3 regions of the Lentilactobacillus curieae genome follow, and region 2 is predicted to be linked to each of the others. Evidence: predicted binding sites of a transcription regulator. Region 2 holds the regulator's gene; each other region holds the start of a gene.

Region 1 (6,059 bases), 150 kb from region 2:
ACAGAAAAAATCAGGACAATAATAAATACACCTATAGATGTGAAAAAGGACCACTTTAGTCTAAGTGAGGTCCTTTTTTTCTTTTTACCTTCAGTGATCATGAACGCATCACGTACCCAGTGCCCCGAACAGTTTGGATATAGCTGTTTTCTCCGGGACGATCAATTTTGTTTCTTAAGTATCTAATGTAAACATCGACAACGTTAGTCTCAACTTCTGAATCATATCCCCAAACCTTGGTTAATAGGACATCACGTGCTAAAACAACATCGACATTTTCCATCAATGCCAGCAACAATTCATACTCACGCTTCGTAAGGTTGATTACCTCGTCGCCACGACGAACGATCCGACTTTCTTTTTCAATAGTTAAATCCTTGAAAGTAACGGTCTTCTTGTTGCCCTTTTGTTGGTCATTTTCAATTTGAATTCTTCTTAGTAATGCCCGAATTCTGGCAAGCAATTCTTCAATTGCAAATGGCTTAACGATGTAGTCGTCCGCACCGTGATCAAAACCAGATACTCGGTCGATAACTGAATCACGAGCAGTCATCATAATGATTGGGGTGTTTTTCTTTTCTCTTAGGCGACGGGCAACTTCCATACCATTAAGTTCAGGAAGCATTAAGTCTAGTAAAATTACGTCAAAGTTTTCATTTAACGCAGCATCTAAACCCTTACGACCATCTAACTCAACTTGGGTTTCGTAGCCCTCATGTTGTAATTCCAATTCTACAAATCGGGAAAGATTTTTTTCATCTTCAATAATTAAAACTCGACTCATTGTTTGATTTCTCCTACTTTATAAATCTTTTTTAAATTCTTTTTAATAATAATCTAATTTTAACACACTTAGGTAAATTACGAGTACTTTTCTCATAATTATGGTGGAAATAATTTTCAATATTATCCTTGAATTTGTGCATTTTTTCACTTGATAAACAACCAAAATCCTCTATAATGAAGTTGTTTAGAAAAAAAATTTCAGAGGGATGGTTTTTATATGAAAGCTGCAGTTGTACGCGATTCAGTTGACGGATATGTTGATATCAAGGATGTTACATTACGCCCCATTACTAATGGTGAAGCACTAGTTAAGGTTGAATATTGTGGTCTTTGTCACACAGATCTTCACGTTGCTGCTGGTGATTTTGGTGCAGTACCTGGCAGAATTATTGGTCACGAAGGTGTTGGTCGAGTAATTCAAGTTGCCGACGACGTTACTAACCTAAAGATTGGTGATCGGGTATCAATCGCATGGTTCTTTAAGGGTTGCGGTCACTGTGAGTACTGTAACACTGGTAGAGAAACACTTTGCCGTAATGTAAAGAACGCCGGTTTCAGTGTTGATGGTGCGATGGCTGAAGAAGTTATTGTTGATGCAAACTATGCGGTTAAGGTTCCAGAAGAACTTGACCCTGTTGAAGCAACTTCATTAACCTGTGCCGGTGTAACTATGTACAAAGCACTAAAGGTTGGCCAAACTCGCCCAGGGCAATGGGTCGAAGTTGTTGGGGCCGGTGGTCTTGGTAATTTAGCTGTTCAATTTGCACACAACGTCTTTGGTGCTCATGTAGTTGCCGTTGATGGTAATGATAAGAAACTTAACGCTGCCAAAGAAAATGGTGCTGAAATCACAATTAACCGTCATGATCCAGATGTTGCTGAACAAATCCAAAACAAAGTTGGTGGAGTTCACAACGCACAAATTACTGCTGTTAACACCGACGCATTTACTACATCAGTTAACTCACTCCGTCCAGATGGTAAGTTAGTTGCTGTTGCCCTACCAAAAGGTGACATGGCACTTAACATCGATAAAACAGTTCTTGATGGAATTCAAGTTGCTGGTTCTCTTGTTGGAACTCGTCAAGATCTTGCCGAAACTTTCCAATTTGGTGCAGAAGGTAAAGTTAAACCAATTGTCCAAACAAGAAAGCTTGAAGAAGTTAACGACATCATTGATGAAATGAAGAACAACCAAATCGTTGGTCGGATGGTTATTGACTTCACCAAATAAATTCAATTTTAAATTGTTTCAAGTCCTAGTCACTTTGACTAGGACTTTTTTATTCCAGAATTATCGCACTAAAAAAGCTCTAAGCGTTAAGCTTAGAGCCCCTTCACAAACTCGTTAAGAATCCATGGCGTTCTTAAGAGTTTAGCCAAGTAAGTATTACTTGTTATCAAGAACCTTACGGCCATTGTAGTAGCCTGATGGTGATACACGGTGTGGCAATCTGTACTCGCCAGTCTTAGGATCAAAGCTAAGATTTGGTGTTTGTAACTTGATGTGACCACGACGCATGCGCTTCTTTGTCTTAGAGGTTCTACGTGCTGGTGTAGCCATTAAAAATCCCTCCTCTACTAAAAAATATCCACTAGTGAATTATTAGTGTCTAACTACCTTGATCATTCTCGTCGAACAAATCCTTTAGTTTAGCTAGACGTGGATCAACAGTTTCTAATTCTGCCTTGTTCTTATCAAAATCATCGGCTGTCATAACTTCCCAGCCATCGCCACTCGGCATATCCTGAGTTTTGATTTCTGATTCCGATAGAACTTGCATCGGAATGTTAAGTATGACGTTATCAATAACTGAGCCCGTCAAATCGACTTCTGCTTCTTCATCAAGAACAAACACAATCGAATCTTTGGGGTACCTGGCTTCTGCAGCCTTTGATGGCACATAAAACTCTTCAACGTCAAAATCCATAGGCAGATCAACAGGTACTAATGATCTAGATGATGGCACTATTAGTTTACCAGTCACGTAATAATCAATAATCACGTCGCCCTGGTCAGCAAAAGCTGTTCCAGTTATGGTAAACTTGTCCGCATCAATTACTTGATCAGCATATCTGTCTAGAAGCTCTTGCTTTATATCAAGAGTTTCCTCAAACTTGAAAGGTGCACTTTCGGGGTACTTCTGAAGTTCCCTAAAATACATTTTCATGTTATTCCTCCAATGCAACACGACTTATTATACCGGCATCAAAATACCTTGTCAAGGCTATTTCCTTGATAGGCAAACGTTTTTAATTTTTTATGATGGGGTATCGATAAATGTCTTGATTTTCATTACTTATTGTTTGCAGCAACATAGACGACTGATAGTCAAGTAACAGCTGATTCTTGATTTGTTCGTCCGTTACTTTAGTGATAATTGGCCAATCGACATCATGTTTTATTTGGTTTAGATGCTTTCTTCCTTGCTGATTAAACGCAAGTGGTCGAATGTAGCTAGGTTCTTCAAGCATATCCTCTTCAAAACACTGAACAAGAACATAAACGCACAAACGCTGAATTCTAGCGTAAGTATACCGTTTAGTTTTGACTAGGTTTAAAAACTCCGAAAAACTTTGCGCCTTTTTTGCTGAGTCTTTAAGCCGATATTCAATGCCCTCAGTCATCTGATAGATTTCATGAAGCCGATCAATTGAGCTTTCAATCAGTTCGTACCTCAAGAATGGCCAAAATTGATTCCAGTCATACTGAAACGACTTGCCTACCATCTCCAGGGTTGTCTTCGGGACAAAATCTTTAATTGCCGCAAGATTATTCCTTTGAATTTCGTTACGAATTGCGGAAGCACTACCAATGTTAAGCGACCCTTCAAGGCACTTATCATTGTGATTAGCACCCTTTCGATTAACTGGATATAACTTTAATGGGTTCCCTAACTCATGGTTAGCATTTGCATAACCAAATCCTAGAATGTCATTGGGTTCTTTCAAAACTATCCCGGTTTTTTTACGAAGGTACTCCTGAAATATTGTCGCATAAGGTCGATCAAATCGCTTAAAGGCATCTGCCCTAACCGGTTGGTTTGCAATCAACACATCATAATCCATGTCGGGATGTTCTGCACCGAACGATAGCGCGTCACAACCGACTGCTTGGGCAATTTTAACGGCGTTTTTCGAAAAAATATGGGATGGCTGAACAGCGCCGAAAAATGGCAATTCCACCACTAAGTCAACGCCAGCGGCGATTGCAGCTTCAGCCCTATGCCACTTATCAAACATAGCAGGTTCGCCTCTTTGGACCCAGTTACCACTCATAATGGCAATAACTGTGTCTGCATGAGCCATTTTTCTAGCTTGAGCAGCTAAATATTGATGTCCATTATGAAACGGATTGTATTCAGCAACAATCCCAACCGCAGTGTCCACCTTACTATCCCTTCTTACATTCAAAGAACCATCGTTTAACGTTTTCTTGGTATGGTTCCTTACCAAAATTAGTTGTAACCTTCACGGCAGTAAAACCTGCATCATTCAATTTTTGTTGATATTCTGCAAGAGAAAATGAACGTTCATCGTGAACTTCGTTATATGCCTCATACGCTTCCTTATCTTCATTGTATAAGAAGAATACCAAGTCATGCTCAATTGCATGCTCAGAGTCATCAGTTGAATATGATGACCACATAAATGCCGAGTCGTCAGTTCGATCATTAAACATGTAACCAGGATAAACCTTATCAGTCTGATACGGAGTGATTACATCAAATAAGAACACTCCTCCAGCCGTTAAATGAGCATTAACTTCAGAAAAAGCCTGTTCAAGCTGACCATCTTCAGTCAAATAGCAAAGTGAATCATCGAAACACGATATTGCATCAAAATTTGGCAAGCCATCCATGGCCAGCATATCCATCTGAACCAATGGTAAGTTAACATTTGCTGTCTGGGCGTGCTCACTTGCTAACTTCAGCATGTCTTCCGAGATATCAGAACCAACAACGTTATATCCTTGGCGAATAAGTTCAATTGCAAGCTTACCCGTACCACACGCTAAATCCATCACGCTAGCTGACTTATCAACCCGTTCGGCAAAGTAATTGCCCCAGTCCGTGTATAAGTCATCATCAAACAATTCGTCATAAAATTTAGCGAATTTTTCGTAAATCATGCCTCAATCCAGTCCCGAGTGTCAACTAGTGGTGCTTCTGACCACAATTTTTCTAAATTGTAGAATTCTCTTTCGTCCTTTTGGAAAACATGAACAATCACGTCTCCTAAATCAATCAGAATCCACTTAGCACTTTCCTTACCGGAAACTTGGTAAATTTCCACATCAGCAGCAGATGCTTGTGAGGTAATCTCATCGGCAATCGCCTTAACTTGTCTGTTTGAGTTAGCATCGGCAATCACAAAGTAATCTGCCATTAAACTAACATTTTCCATATCCAACACCACAATATCTTCGGCCCGTTTGCTGTCAGCAGCTCTAACCGCGATTTGTGCAATTTCTTTACTATTCATAAATCCTCCTATTATTCCAAACCACTTCCAGGAACCCAACTATTATAGGTAATCACTGTCTGTGGAAATACTGGTCGATTGTTCTTTACTAAATACTCTAAGGTCTGCTTCGTCTGGTATGCCACCCCTAATGCTAAATCTTGGTGCGTTAGCTTACGGGCTTCGTCTACTCCAGGAAAGTTTCGGTTTGGTTCAATGTAATCCGCCATATAAACAATTTGCTCTAACTTGGTCATTGTCTCGTGACCAACTGTATGATAATTAACAGCATTCAAAATTTCAATATCGTTAATTCCCAATTCATCCTTAACAAATAGCCAACCAACAACCCCATGCCAAATTGCGTTGCCGTAATTTAGCAAGTTTGGGTCTAGTTGGTTTAACTTAATGGCTTCAATAAAGTCTTCATCTGGGCGTTGCTTTGCATAATCGTGAACTAAACCAGCGATACTAGCCCGTTCAGGATCAATATTATTTTGCTCCGCTAAGTCTACGGCACTCTGCTCAACTCGCAAAACGTGTTGAAATCGCGATTCAGTCAGGGCTGACTTCAAGCGATCGACAAGTTCGAGACGAGTAAGTTGCGTATATTTTCCCTGATAAACAATGTCTTTAGTTTGCATATAAACCATTCTCCTTAATGTATTTTTCAACAAATGAAGGAACCAAGTACTTAATGGAATGCCTTGCTCTAACCTTAGAACGGATCAATGTTGATGAAATATCAATAAACGGAACGTCAACCCAAATAATTGGGTATTTTGAGGTGGTTTTGTACCCATCTCGTT
Region 2 (6,059 bases):
CAATTGATTTTGGCTGGGGGCGTTGCTGCAAACAGGGGACTTCGCGAAAGGTTGACTGACGAATTGACTGCATTTAAAGACACTGAGTTAGTTTTAGTGCCGCTCTCACTTTGCGGAGATAATGCTGCAATGATTGGTTCTGCAGGAGAAATGCTTTACCGTCAGGGTGTCCGTGCTGATGCAACCCTTAACGCAGACCCATCTCTTGAATTTGATTTAATGAATAAATAACTCAAAAAAGGTTCCCTAATCGTTATTGATTAGGGAACCTTTTTGTTTGTCTAATTATTAATTGAAACTTTCTAATTCGATACTCTTTTCTTCCCAGGTATCTTCTGTTTTGCTAATTTCAACTTCAATTTCACTTAATTTAGTCTGCAAGTCGGCTGACTTTTGGACATCGTTAAAGTTCTCGGGAAGGGTCATTTGCGTTTCAATCTCAGACTTTTGATTATTAAGGTCGTCGATTTGTTCTTCTAATGCGGCGACTTCTCTGGTTAATTTTCTGAGCTGCTTTTGTGCTTCTTTATTGTTTTGATAATTTTGCTTATCAGTGGTTGCGGGTTTGTCATGTAGATGGGGATTTTTTGCAAGTTCTTTTTGCTCTTCACGCTCTTTATATGCATCCTGTTCAGCTTTTTTATCTACATAATAATTATAATTTCCAAGATAAATTTTACTTCCATCTGCAGAAATTTCAATTGTAGAAGTAGCTAATTGGTTAATGAAATAACGGTCGTGAGAAACGAACAAGATGGTACCATCAAATGACTTTAACGCCTTTTCTAATACTTCTCGGCTGTCTATGTCCAAATGGTTAGTTGGTTCGTCTAAAATTAGGAAGTTATTATGTTGCATCGCTAACTTTGTTAACAATAGTCGAGCTTTTTCGCCACCTGATAAATCGGCAACTAGTTTATCAACATCATCGCCGGAGAAAAGAAAGCTCCCTAAGATACTTCGAATATCGCCTTCGTTAGTGGTGGGATGATCGTCCCAGAGTTCATTTAAGACTTTTTTACCACGGTGCAAATTCTGCTGTTCCTGGTCATAGTAACCCACATCGACGCCAGTTCCATAGTGAGAAGAACCCTTGATGAACGGAATCTTTCCCAGAATGCTTTTGAGTAACGTTGATTTTCCAACACCATTTGGACCAACAATGGCAATCGCTTGATTTCGTTTAACTTCAAAATTAACGGGTTCGCTTAAGATGTGGTCGTAGCCGATTGCCGCGTTAGTCACCTTGAGCACGTTTTCACCGCTTTTCTTACTTGGGGTAAACGCAAAGCGGGCTACTTTTGTGTAGTCGACGGGCTTCTCAATAACGTCCATTTTTTCTAGTTGTTTTCTTCTTGCTTGGGCTTGCTTGGTTGTCGAAGACCGGACGATGTTTTTGTCCACAAATTCTTGAAGTTTGGCAATTTTTGCCTGTTGTTTTTCGTACTCTTTCATTCTGGTAGCGGTCTGCATCTCTTTTTGTTTTACAAAATCGGTGTAATTTCCCTGATAATGTTTGAGAGTTTTGTGCGCCATTTCATAGACCTCATTAACAATCTGATCTAAGAAATAACGGTCATGTGAAATTATCAGTAACGAACCAGAATAGTTCTTTATGTAACCCTCAAGCCAAGTAATTGTGTCAACATCCAAGTGGTTAGTTGGTTCATCTAAGATCAATAAATCAGGCTTTTCAAGTAGGAGTTTAGCGAGGGCAAGTTGGGTTTTTTGACCACCAGATAATTCGTTGATTTTGTGATCATAGTCATCTTCGCCGAATCCGAATCCGTGAAGAACTCCCCGAATCTCAGCTTCGTACGAGTAACCATTATTTTGCTCAAAGTCTGCTCGAAGGTTGTCATACGTCTTGGAGAGCTCAGAAAAGTCGTCAGGGCTCATTGATGGGCCTTCCTCACTCATCTGTACTTCCAGGTTATGAATCTTTTGTTCTGTTTTCTTTAGGTCATCAAAAACCGATTCCATCTCATCGTAAATGTTTTTGTTCGAGTCAAGGCCGGTATCCTGGGCTAAATATCCCACCGTAAGGTTTTTCTTTTCTGAGATACTTCCTTCGTCTGCTGTCATCTCTCCCATAATTACTTTTACTAGGGTTGACTTACCAGCACCGTTTTGACCAACTAATGCGATTCGGCTTTTTTCCTGGATGTTTAAGTTGACTCCGGAAAAAATATTTTCGCCATTAAATCGCTTTGCGACGTCTTGGACCTGCAAAATAATCATGCGGCATCCACCTTTCTAAGTATTAACATTCTATCACACATCAGCATTCTGGAAAAAGCTATCAAATATTATTTGAAATTGTTTTCACAAGCACTCATCTTATGATAGAATAAACAGTGAAGAGAGATTCACAAACTTTTTAATAAGCAAATAAAATTGAGGAGGAATTACTCGTGACGGCTGAAAATATCCCAAAGGCAACAGCAAAACGATTGCCAATTTATTACCGTTATCTAAATATTCTCCATGACACTGGAAAAGAAAGAATTTCTTCAACGGAGCTTGCAGATGCCGTTCAAGTAGATTCCGCAACAATTCGTCGCGACTTTTCTTATTTTGGTGCGTTGGGGAAACGGGGCTATGGTTATGATGTTGATAATCTGCTCAACTTTTTCAAACAGATTTTAAACCAAGAACATTTAACTAACGTTGGCTTGGTCGGGGTTGGTAACTTGGGTCACGCTTTGTTAAACTTTAACTTCCACAAAGATGGGAATGTTAGAATTTCAGCAGCGTTTGACTCAAATGATAGTATCGTTAATACAATCCAAGATGGAGTTCCTGTCTATCCAGTTAGTGATTTGGCTAACCAATTAAAGGAACAACAAATCCAAGTGATTATTTTGACTGTTCCATCAGAAGTTGCTCAAGGAGTTGCTGATCAAGCAGTTGAAGGTGGGGTTAGGGGAATCCTTAACTTTACACCAATTCGAATTTCAGTTCCTGATAGAGTTCTGGTTCAAAATGTTGATTTGACAAACGAATTACAAACATTGATCTATTTTATTGAAAACTTTGGAAAGTAAGCATCATTAAGTCAGAGAGTTTCTCTCTGGCTTTTTTATTTTGGCTTTTTTGCATGTCGTCGGCGAATTTTTTGATTTTTAAACCGTTGAGGCTTGCATTTTAGGACTGATAATAATATTATTGATAACAGTGATTAGCACTTTTATCAAACGAGTGCTAATGTTGCTAAAAACATTCAGTATGGAGGGACTAACGTGTTAAAACCATTAGGAGATCGCGTTATTATTGAAACGCAAAAAGAAGAAGAAAAAACGGTTGGTGGCATTGTGTTAGCAGGTAACGCAAAGGAAAAACCACAAACTGGTAAAGTTATTGCCGTTGGATCTGGCCGTGTTTTGGACAATGGTAACACCGTTGCACCAGTAGTTAAGGCTGGCGATGAAGTTATGTTCGACAAATACGCAGGTACAGAAGTTGAAGACGGAGATAACTCCTATTTAGTTTTACATGAAAAGGATATTGTTGCTATCGTTGAATAGTGATTAGTTCCATTAATAATAATTAAAAATAATTTATGAGGTGGATTTAAGAATGGCAAAAGAAATTAAGTTCTCTGAAGACGCTAGAACTAAGATGCTTGCCGGTGTCGATAAATTAGCTGATACTGTAAAGACTACAATTGGTCCTAAGGGACGTAACGTTGTTTTGGAACAGACTGCTGGTAACCCAACCATCACAAACGATGGTGTAACAATTGCAAAGTCAATTGAACTACCAGATCATTTCGAAAACATGGGTGCTAAGCTAGTTTCTGAAGTTGCTTCTAAGACAAACGATGTTGCCGGTGATGGTACTACTACCGCAACTGTTTTGACTCAAGCAATCGTTAACGAAGGAATGAAGAACGTTACCGCTGGTGCAAACCCTGTTGGGATTCGTCGCGGGATTGAAAAGGCTACTAAAGCTGCCGTTGAAGCACTTCACAAAATGTCACATGAAGTTGCTACTAAGGACGATATCGCTCAAATCGCCTCAATTTCTTCAGCCAATGAAGAAGTTGGTAAATTAATTGCTGACGCAATGGAAAAGGTTGGTAACGATGGTGTTATCACGATTGAAGAATCTCGTGGAGTTGATACTAGTTTAGATGTTGTTGAAGGTATGCAATTTGATCGTGGTTACATGTCACAATACATGGTAACTGACAACGAAAAAATGGAAGCTAACCTTGATAGCCCATACATCTTAGTTACTGATAAGAAGATTACAAACATTCAAGATATCTTACCACTTCTTCAACAAATCGTTGAACAAGGTAAGTCATTGTTAATCATTGCTGATGATATTGGTGGTGAAGCTCTTCCAACTCTTGTTTTGAACAAGATGAGAGGAACATTCAATGTTGTAGCTGTTAAAGCTCCTGGATTTGGTGATCGTCGTAAAGACCAACTTCAAGATATTGCTATCTTGACTGGCGCTACAGTGATTACTGATGACCTTGGTTTGAACTTAAAGGATGCCACTATGGATCAATTAGGCCAAGCAGGTAAGGTTAATGTTACTAAAGATTCAACAACTATTGTTGAAGGCTCAGGTGCTAAAGACCAAATTAGTGCTCGTGTTGATGAAATCAAGAACCAAATCGAAAAGACTACTTCTGACTTTGACCGTGACAAGTTAAAGGAACGTCTTGCCAAGTTATCTGGTGGGGTTGCCGTTGTTCGTGTCGGTGCCGCAACTGAAACTGAATTAAAAGAACGTAAGTACAGAATCGAAGATGCTTTAAATGCAACTAGAGCCGCTGTTGAAGAAGGATTTGTTCCCGGTGGTGGTACTGCACTGATCAATGTTATGAAGAACATTGATGGCGTAACTGCAACTGGTGATGAAGCAACTGGGGTTAAGATTGTTCGTCGGGCTCTAGAAGAACCTGTTCGTCAAATTGCTGAAAACGCCGGAATTGAAGGTTCAGTAATCGTTGAAAAACTTAAGAATGAAAAGGATGGTGTTGGTTACAACGCCGCCGAAGATAAGTTTGAAGACATGATTGCTGCCGGAATCGTTGATCCAACCAAGGTTACCCGTTCAGCACTACAAAATGCTGCATCAGTTTCTGCATTGTTGTTAACCACTGAAGCTGTTGTTGCTGATGAACCAAAGGATGATGCTCCACAAGCACCAATGCCAAACCCTGGAATGGGAATGTAATTTAATTTGAATTTTAACGAAGCGTCCAGTTTACTGGGCGCTTTTTGTGTTATCGTAGTTAGTGATATTTGAAAATAATTAGGCTTGTTTTTGTAGGCGATATGGACTATTATTTGTTAGTTCGTAATTAACGCAATTATTCTTTATTTTAAAGGGGTTACTAATTATGTGGCGATATATAAAACGCCTTCTCATTGGGAAGCCGTTGAAGACTACTGATGAAGGTGGTCAATCGTTAACAAAATTCAAAGCACTCGCACTGTTGTCTTCTGACGCGCTATCGTCAGTCGCATATGGTACTGAGCAAATTACAACGATCTTGATCACCTTATCTGCTGCGGCTATGATGTATCAAATTTGGGTTGCAGCCCTTGTGTTGGTATTGTTGACAGCAATTACGTTGTCATACCAACAAATTATTCATGCTTATCCTTCTGGTGGTGGAGCATACGTTGTTGCTAGTACAAATTGGGGCCAATCTGCTGGGTTGGTAGCTGGTGGGTCTCTGCTGGTTGACTACATGTTGACCGTGGCCGTTTCTACAACGTCTGCAACCGAAGCGATTACATCGGCAATTCCTGGTTTATACAAGCACCAAGTTCTGATTTCTTGTTTGATAGTTATCGGAATAATGTTGCTTAACTTGCGGGGGATGCGTGAGTCTGCGTCATTCTTGACTCTACCGGTTTACCTATTCATTTTGATGATTTTGGGAATGGTCGGCTATGGAATTTACCAGATTGCAACTGGAAACATTCAGTACCACGCTGCTGCTAATGTTGGTTCGCCGGTTGCTGGGATGACACTGATTCTGTTCTTCAGAGCCTTCTCAAGTGGTTCATCATCACTGACAGGTGTTGAAG
Region 3 (6,059 bases), 1.0 Mb from region 2:
ACGCAGAGATTGCTAAACACATTAGTGAAGTCGAACCAGTAACAATGTTGGTTAACCGATCGCAATATCAACACGCTCACAGTGTGTTTGAGAATACCAATGTTCGGGTAGTCGAGATGAGTTACAACGATGCTTTCTTTCGGGATTTAGGACCAACTTTTTTGAAGAATGGCACGAATATACGGGCAATCGACTGGGAGTTTAACGCCTGGGGTGGCTTGTTTGATGGGCTCTATTTCCCATGGGACCAAGACAATCTGGTATCCAAAAAAGTGTGTGAACTTAACCGGATTGACTATTATCACAATGACTTTGTGCTCGAAGGCTGTGGTTTTGTAACTGATGGTCAAGGGACACTGATCTTGACGGAAGAGTCAGTTATGTCAGAAGGGCGTAATGGCGTGGTTCAAAAGGAAGCCGTTGAGCAACTGTTGAAGGACTATTTGAACGTAAAACAGATTATTTGGATTGAACAGGGTTACTATATGGATGAAACCAACGGTGACATTGACAACATGGTTCGGTTTGTTAAACCAGGTGAGGTCGTGTTGACGTGGACTGATGATGAGAATGATCCACAGTACCAGATTTCACGGGCAGCATTGCAGACTTTAGAGGCTGCTACTGACGCAAACGGTAACCGGTTGAAGATTCATAAAATCCAAATTCCTTCACCAATGTACGCTAGCGATGGTGAAAGTGAAGGGGTCGATCCGGTTAATGGCTTATTGCCTAGGTATCCTGGGGATCGATTGGTAGCCTCTTATGTTAACTTTTACATTGTTAATGGGGCGGTCATCCTGCCAACGTTTAATGATGAACAGGATGCTGTGGCCATTAAAACGTTTAGTGAGCTGTTCCCAGACCATAAGATTATCCCTATCTATTGCCGAGAGTTGTTACTCGGTGGGGGAAATATCCATTCAATCGTAGCTAGCATTCCGAAATAAGGGGATCCAGTATGAATTTTTTTGAAATAATTAATCCAAACATTGAGAAACTAACTAAAAATGAATATGAAATTTTGGATTACGTTATTAAGCACATGAACGAGATCCATAACCAAAACATTCGGGAAGTTGCTGCGGCGTGTTTTGTGTCCACAACCACGTTCCTAAGGTTTGTCCGTAAAATTGGTTTTTCTGGTTATAGTGAATTTACGACTGTGATCAAATATACAGTTTTAAATGACCAAGAAAAGCCAGCAGCTACTGCTACCTTTGACATGAAGCAATCTGATTACCGCGAAGAATACCTCAAGAATATTGAGGAAACCGTCAGGGTTTTGGACGATAACAAACTGAACTCCCTCTGTGAACTGATGATGAACCGACCAAAAATCTTTATCTTTGCGAAGGGATTCAGCAAGTATGCGGCAGAGTACGTTGAATACTTGTATACCCTAGAAGGATTTCTGGTAGTCTTTCCTAAAAATTTTGAGCAACGGAAGTTGGCCTACCGAAATATTGGTAAGGATGACCTTGTGTTTGTGATGAGTTATTCGGGGGATGACCAAGAGCTGATCCGGATTATTCAGGTTATCAAAAACCAGTGTGACTTTGCTTCCCTCGTTTCAGTGACGGGGGCTAACAACAATAGTATTCAAAATCTAAGCGATTATAATCTATACGTATTTTCTGACGAGATTCACGACAAGAAAATTGAAATCACATCACATGTTTCAATGATAGTGATTATGGAATTGTTGCTGTATCAATTTAGGGAATATAAGGGTGGCCAAGAAAATGTCTGATTTATCCATTTTCTCCTAGACCCACCCGCCTACATTAGCTATACTAGAAAAAGTGAATTTTTTTCGTGCTCCATTCTGTTAGTTGTCGAACTGCCGGTTTGGGGTATTTTTTTGAGCAAATTTAGATGGGAGGGCAGTAGCTCACATTTTTTTAAATATTGATGTGAAATCGTGATCAATCGTAGTGGTATCAACGACTTTGGCTGGGTCGCTATCGCTAGTGTACATAAACGGCGAATAACAAGAATGCCGTGTTCAAGGGGGTTGTGGCGTTATAAGTAATCTTTATAGATTGCTAAATGGTTGACTATAGCACCTTGTGAAATATATCATTTGTTTGTAAATAATGTTAATCGTTTGTCCAGAAATAGGAGGATACATCATGACAGAATATCGTACTGAAGAAGACACTCTAGGCCCCGTACAAATTCCCGCTGACGCACTTTGGGGCGCACAAACTGAACGTAGCCGTAACAACTTCCCAACTGGCTCAAAGATGCCATTGGAAATGATCAAGGCATTGCTTCAAATTAAGAAGGCTGCTGCTCAAGCTAACAAAGAAGAAAAGGCAATTGCAGCTGAAAAAGCTGACTTAATTATCGAAGCTATTGATAGTTTGTTGGCTCTTAGTGACGAAGACTTGCGTAAAGACTTCCCATTGGTTATCTACCAAACTGGTTCAGGTACTCAAACTAACATGAACACTAACGAAGTTGTTTCTCACATGGCAGCTAAGATCAATCCTAATATTGAAATCTTGCCAAACGATGACGTTAACCATGGTCAAAGTTCAAACGATATTTTCCCAACTGCAATGAACATTACTGCAGCAGTTGCCGTTGAAGACTTAAAGAAGGCAACTCAACACTTGATCGACGAATTAGATAAGAAACAAAAGAAGTACTGGGACGTTGTTAAAATCGGCCGGACCCACCTTCAAGACGCTGTGCCATTGACATTTGGTCAAGAAATCAGTGGTTGGAAGAGTGCTTTGGAACATGATTTGGAATACCTTAACCAATTAGCACCAACCCTTGGCGAATTAGCAATGGGTGGTACTGCTGTTGGAACTGGTTTGAACGCCGCCCCTCATTTCTCAAAAATCATCGCTGAAAAGATGACTGAAATCTACGGCATTAAGTTCACTTCAGAATCAAACAAGTTCTATGGCCTTTCACATCACTCTGGACTAAACGTTGTTCACGGTGCCTTCAAGACACTAGCAAGTGATTTAATGAAGATTGCTAACGATGTTCGTTTCTTAGGTAGTGGTCCTCGTGCCGGATATGGTGAATTAAACTTACCAGCTAACGAACCTGGTTCATCAATCATGCCTGGTAAGGTTAACCCAACCCAAGCAGAAGCAATCACAATGGCAGCTGCCCGTGTTATGGGTAACGACGTAACTGTTGATATTGCATCAAGCCAAGGTAACTTTGAAATGAACGTTTACAAACCAGTATTAATCAGTGCATTCCTTGAATCAGCTGAATTATTGGCAGGTACTGAAATTGGCTTTGCTGACAAGATGATTGCCGGCATGACAGTTAACGCTGAAAGAATGGAAGAGTTAGTTGAAAACTCATTGATGACCGTTACTGCATTGTCACCACACATTGGTTACCACGACAGTGCTGTAATAGCTCAACAAGCCCAAAAAGACGGTACTACATTGAAAGAAGCAGCATTGAAGTCTGGCGAAATTACTGAAGAACAATTTGACGCATGGGTTGTGCCAATCGACATGACTAATTACGACAAATAAGACGATTGGTGCGAATTACCAAAACGAAGGAGCAAAACAATGGCAGACAAGTTTAAATTCAGACTGACTGATGTCAGCGAACTAAAAGATAGTTATGACCTAGTTGTGATTGGTTCAGGTGCTGCTGGTTTGACCAGTGCCATCCAAGCCAAAGAATTGGGATTGAACCCAATCATCTTGGAGAAGATGGACAAGTTAGGTGGTAACTCAACTCGAGCATCATCAGGGATGAATGCCGCTGAAACTTTGGTTCAACTTAAGCACAACGTGGTTGATAGCTATGAAGATTTCTTTGAAGAAACTTATGTCGGTGGTGGCAGGATGAACAACACTGAACTATTAAGATACTTCACTGATCACGCTGCACTTTCAATCGATTGGTTAGCTGACCACGGCATCCGTTTGGATGACATTACCATCACTGGTGGGATGAGCAAGATGAGAACTCATCGTCCAGCATCAATGGCTCCAATCGGTGCCTTCTTGGTAACTGAATTATTAAAGCAAATTCAAGAGCTAGAAATTCCTCTATTTGCAGGTGTTAAGGTTAACGAACTTGAAAAGGATAGCGATGGCAAGGTTGCCGGTATGAAGGTAACTGCCAATGGCGAAGCAAAGCACATTGCTGCCAAGGCAATTATTTTGGCTACTGGTGGTTTCGGTGCTAACCAAGACATGTTAGTTAAGTACCGTCCTGACTTGAAGGGCTACAAGACAACTAACCAAGTTGGTGCAACCGGAGACGGAATTCGTTTGGCAGAAGAATTGGGTGCCAAAGTGGTCGACATGGACCAAATCCAAGTTCACCCAACTGTTCAACAAGACAACGCTCATGCTTACCTAATCGGGGAAGCTGTTCGTGGTGAAGGTGCCATCTTGGTTAACAAGTCTGGCAAGCGATTCATCAACGAATTGGACACTAGAAAGACAGTTTCTAATGCCATTGATGGTTTGAACGAAGGCGGCGCCTACCTTGTATTTGGTAAGGCAATCCGTGACCGAGTTAAAGCCGTTGAATTTTACGACTCAATCGGGTTGGTAAACACAGGTAACACCGTGGAAGAAGTTGCTGACAAGACTGGTCTTGATGGTAAGGCATTGGCTGAAACAGTGGCTACTTGGAACAAGGCAGTCGCTGACCATAACGATACTGAGTTTGGTAGAACGACTGGAATGGACCGCTCGATTGAAGATGGCCCATTCTACACTATCCACATTGCTCCAGCTGTTCACTACACTATGGGTGGCGTTGGTATCAATAAGGAAACTGAAGTATTGACTGATGATGACCAAGTTATCCCAGGACTTTATGCCTGTGGAGAAATCGTTGGGGGCCTTCACGGTAATAACCGAATCGGTGGGAACTCGATTGCGGAAACTGTGATTTTTGGTCGCCAAGCGGGTCAACAAGTATTTAATTATTTGAACTAGTACCGAGATACGAGAAGAGGAAAGCTGATGAGCTTAGAAAAAGTTGATTATAAAAAATTCATAGCGCCAGTTTTGGTTGGGCTGATCTTATGGTTTGCTTCACCAATTAAACCGGACAGTGTTTCAATGGCCGGCTGGCATATGTTTGCCATTTTCGTGGCAACAATTATTGGGTGTATCACCCAACCACTCCCCATTGGTGGGGTTGCAATTATTGGTTTCACCATTACAGTATTATCTGGCGTAGTCCCAATCGATACCGCCATTACCGGATTTGGTAACGGAAGTATTTGGTTGATCGTAATGGCATTCTTTATTTCCCGTGGTTTTATTAAAACCGGGCTCGGAAGACGAATTGCCTTCCAATTTGTTAAGATGTTTGGTCGTAAGACTTTAGGATTGGCATACTCATTGATCGGGGTTGATTTGGTGTTGGCACCTGCCACTCCAAGTAACACTGCCCGTGCCGGTGGGATCATGTATCCAATCATTAATTCATTGGCTGAATCATTTGGTTCAAGCCCTAAGGATGGTACCCAACGTAAAATCGGATCATTCTTACTTTACTCAGAATTCCAAGGAAACATTATTACTTCAGCAATGTTTATGACCGCTATGGCCGGAAACCCATTGGCACAATCATTAGCTAAGTCACTAGGTGTCCACATTAGCTGGATGGGTTGGTTCTTATCAGCCTTAGTTCCTGGACTGATTTCATTGATTTTAGTTCCATTTATTATCTACAAGATTTACCCACCTGAAATTAAAGAAACACCTAATGCTCGTGAATGGGCAGAAGGACAATTGTCAGACATGGGTCCAATGAGCAAACCCGAAAAAGCTATGACAGCAGTATTTATCGTAGCGCTGGTTCTTTGGGTAGCTGGTAGTGTTATTCACATTGACGCAACTGTTACTGCATTTATTGCTTTGTCATTACTGTTGGTATTCGGCGTTCTATCATGGAGCGACGTTACTCACGAAACTGGTGCTTGGAATACTTTAACTTGGTTCTCAGTTCTTGTTATGATGGCAACTCAATTGAACACCCTTGGATTTATTCCTTGGTTAAGTAAGACAATTTCAGATGATATGAAGGGCTTCAACTGG

Evidence for each region. The regulator Rex, encoded in region 2, represses fermentation and respiration genes when NADH is low (regulators of the CRP and FNR family bind a similar motif). The targets are predictions, from matches to a motif close to TTGTGAANTANTTCACAA.
Region 1: the regulator Rex is predicted to act here: its motif matches at 919-936, upstream of adhP (alcohol dehydrogenase AdhP).
Region 3: the regulator Rex is predicted to act here: its motif matches at 2,071-2,088, upstream of PL11_RS02945 (class II fumarate hydratase).

What each region holds. Positions count from the first base shown of each region.
Region 1 covers NZ_CP018906.1:1,767,058-1,773,116, reverse strand. The annotation lists gene PL11_RS08590 (sensor histidine kinase) at 1-101, opposite strand, end outside; gene PL11_RS08585 (response regulator transcription factor) at 98-784, opposite strand; gene adhP (alcohol dehydrogenase AdhP) at 1,004-2,020, shown strand; gene rpmF (50S ribosomal protein L32) at 2,177-2,350, opposite strand; gene PL11_RS08570 (DUF177 domain-containing protein) at 2,400-2,957, opposite strand; gene PL11_RS08565 (nucleotidyltransferase) at 3,040-4,176, opposite strand; gene PL11_RS08560 (class I SAM-dependent DNA methyltransferase) at 4,181-4,918, opposite strand; gene rsfS (ribosome silencing factor) at 4,915-5,271, opposite strand; gene yqeK (bis(5'-nucleosyl)-tetraphosphatase (symmetrical) YqeK) at 5,283-5,894, opposite strand; gene PL11_RS08545 (nicotinate-nucleotide adenylyltransferase) at 5,884-6,059, opposite strand, start outside.
Region 2 covers NZ_CP018906.1:1,612,677-1,618,735, forward strand. The annotation lists gene tsaD (tRNA (adenosine(37)-N6)-threonylcarbamoyltransferase complex transferase subunit TsaD) at 1-231, shown strand, start outside; gene PL11_RS07815 (ABC-F family ATP-binding cassette domain-containing protein) at 289-2,241, opposite strand; gene PL11_RS07820 (redox-sensing transcriptional repressor Rex) at 2,415-3,047, shown strand; gene groES (co-chaperone GroES) at 3,243-3,527, shown strand; gene groL (chaperonin GroEL) at 3,580-5,196, shown strand; gene PL11_RS07835 (APC family permease) at 5,363-6,059, shown strand, end outside.
Region 3 covers NZ_CP018906.1:588,574-594,632, reverse strand. The annotation lists gene aguA (agmatine deiminase) at 1-950, shown strand, start outside; gene PL11_RS02950 (MurR/RpiR family transcriptional regulator) at 962-1,753, shown strand; gene PL11_RS02945 (class II fumarate hydratase) at 2,136-3,518, shown strand; gene PL11_RS02940 (flavocytochrome c) at 3,558-4,949, shown strand; gene PL11_RS02935 (anion permease) at 4,974-6,059, shown strand, end outside.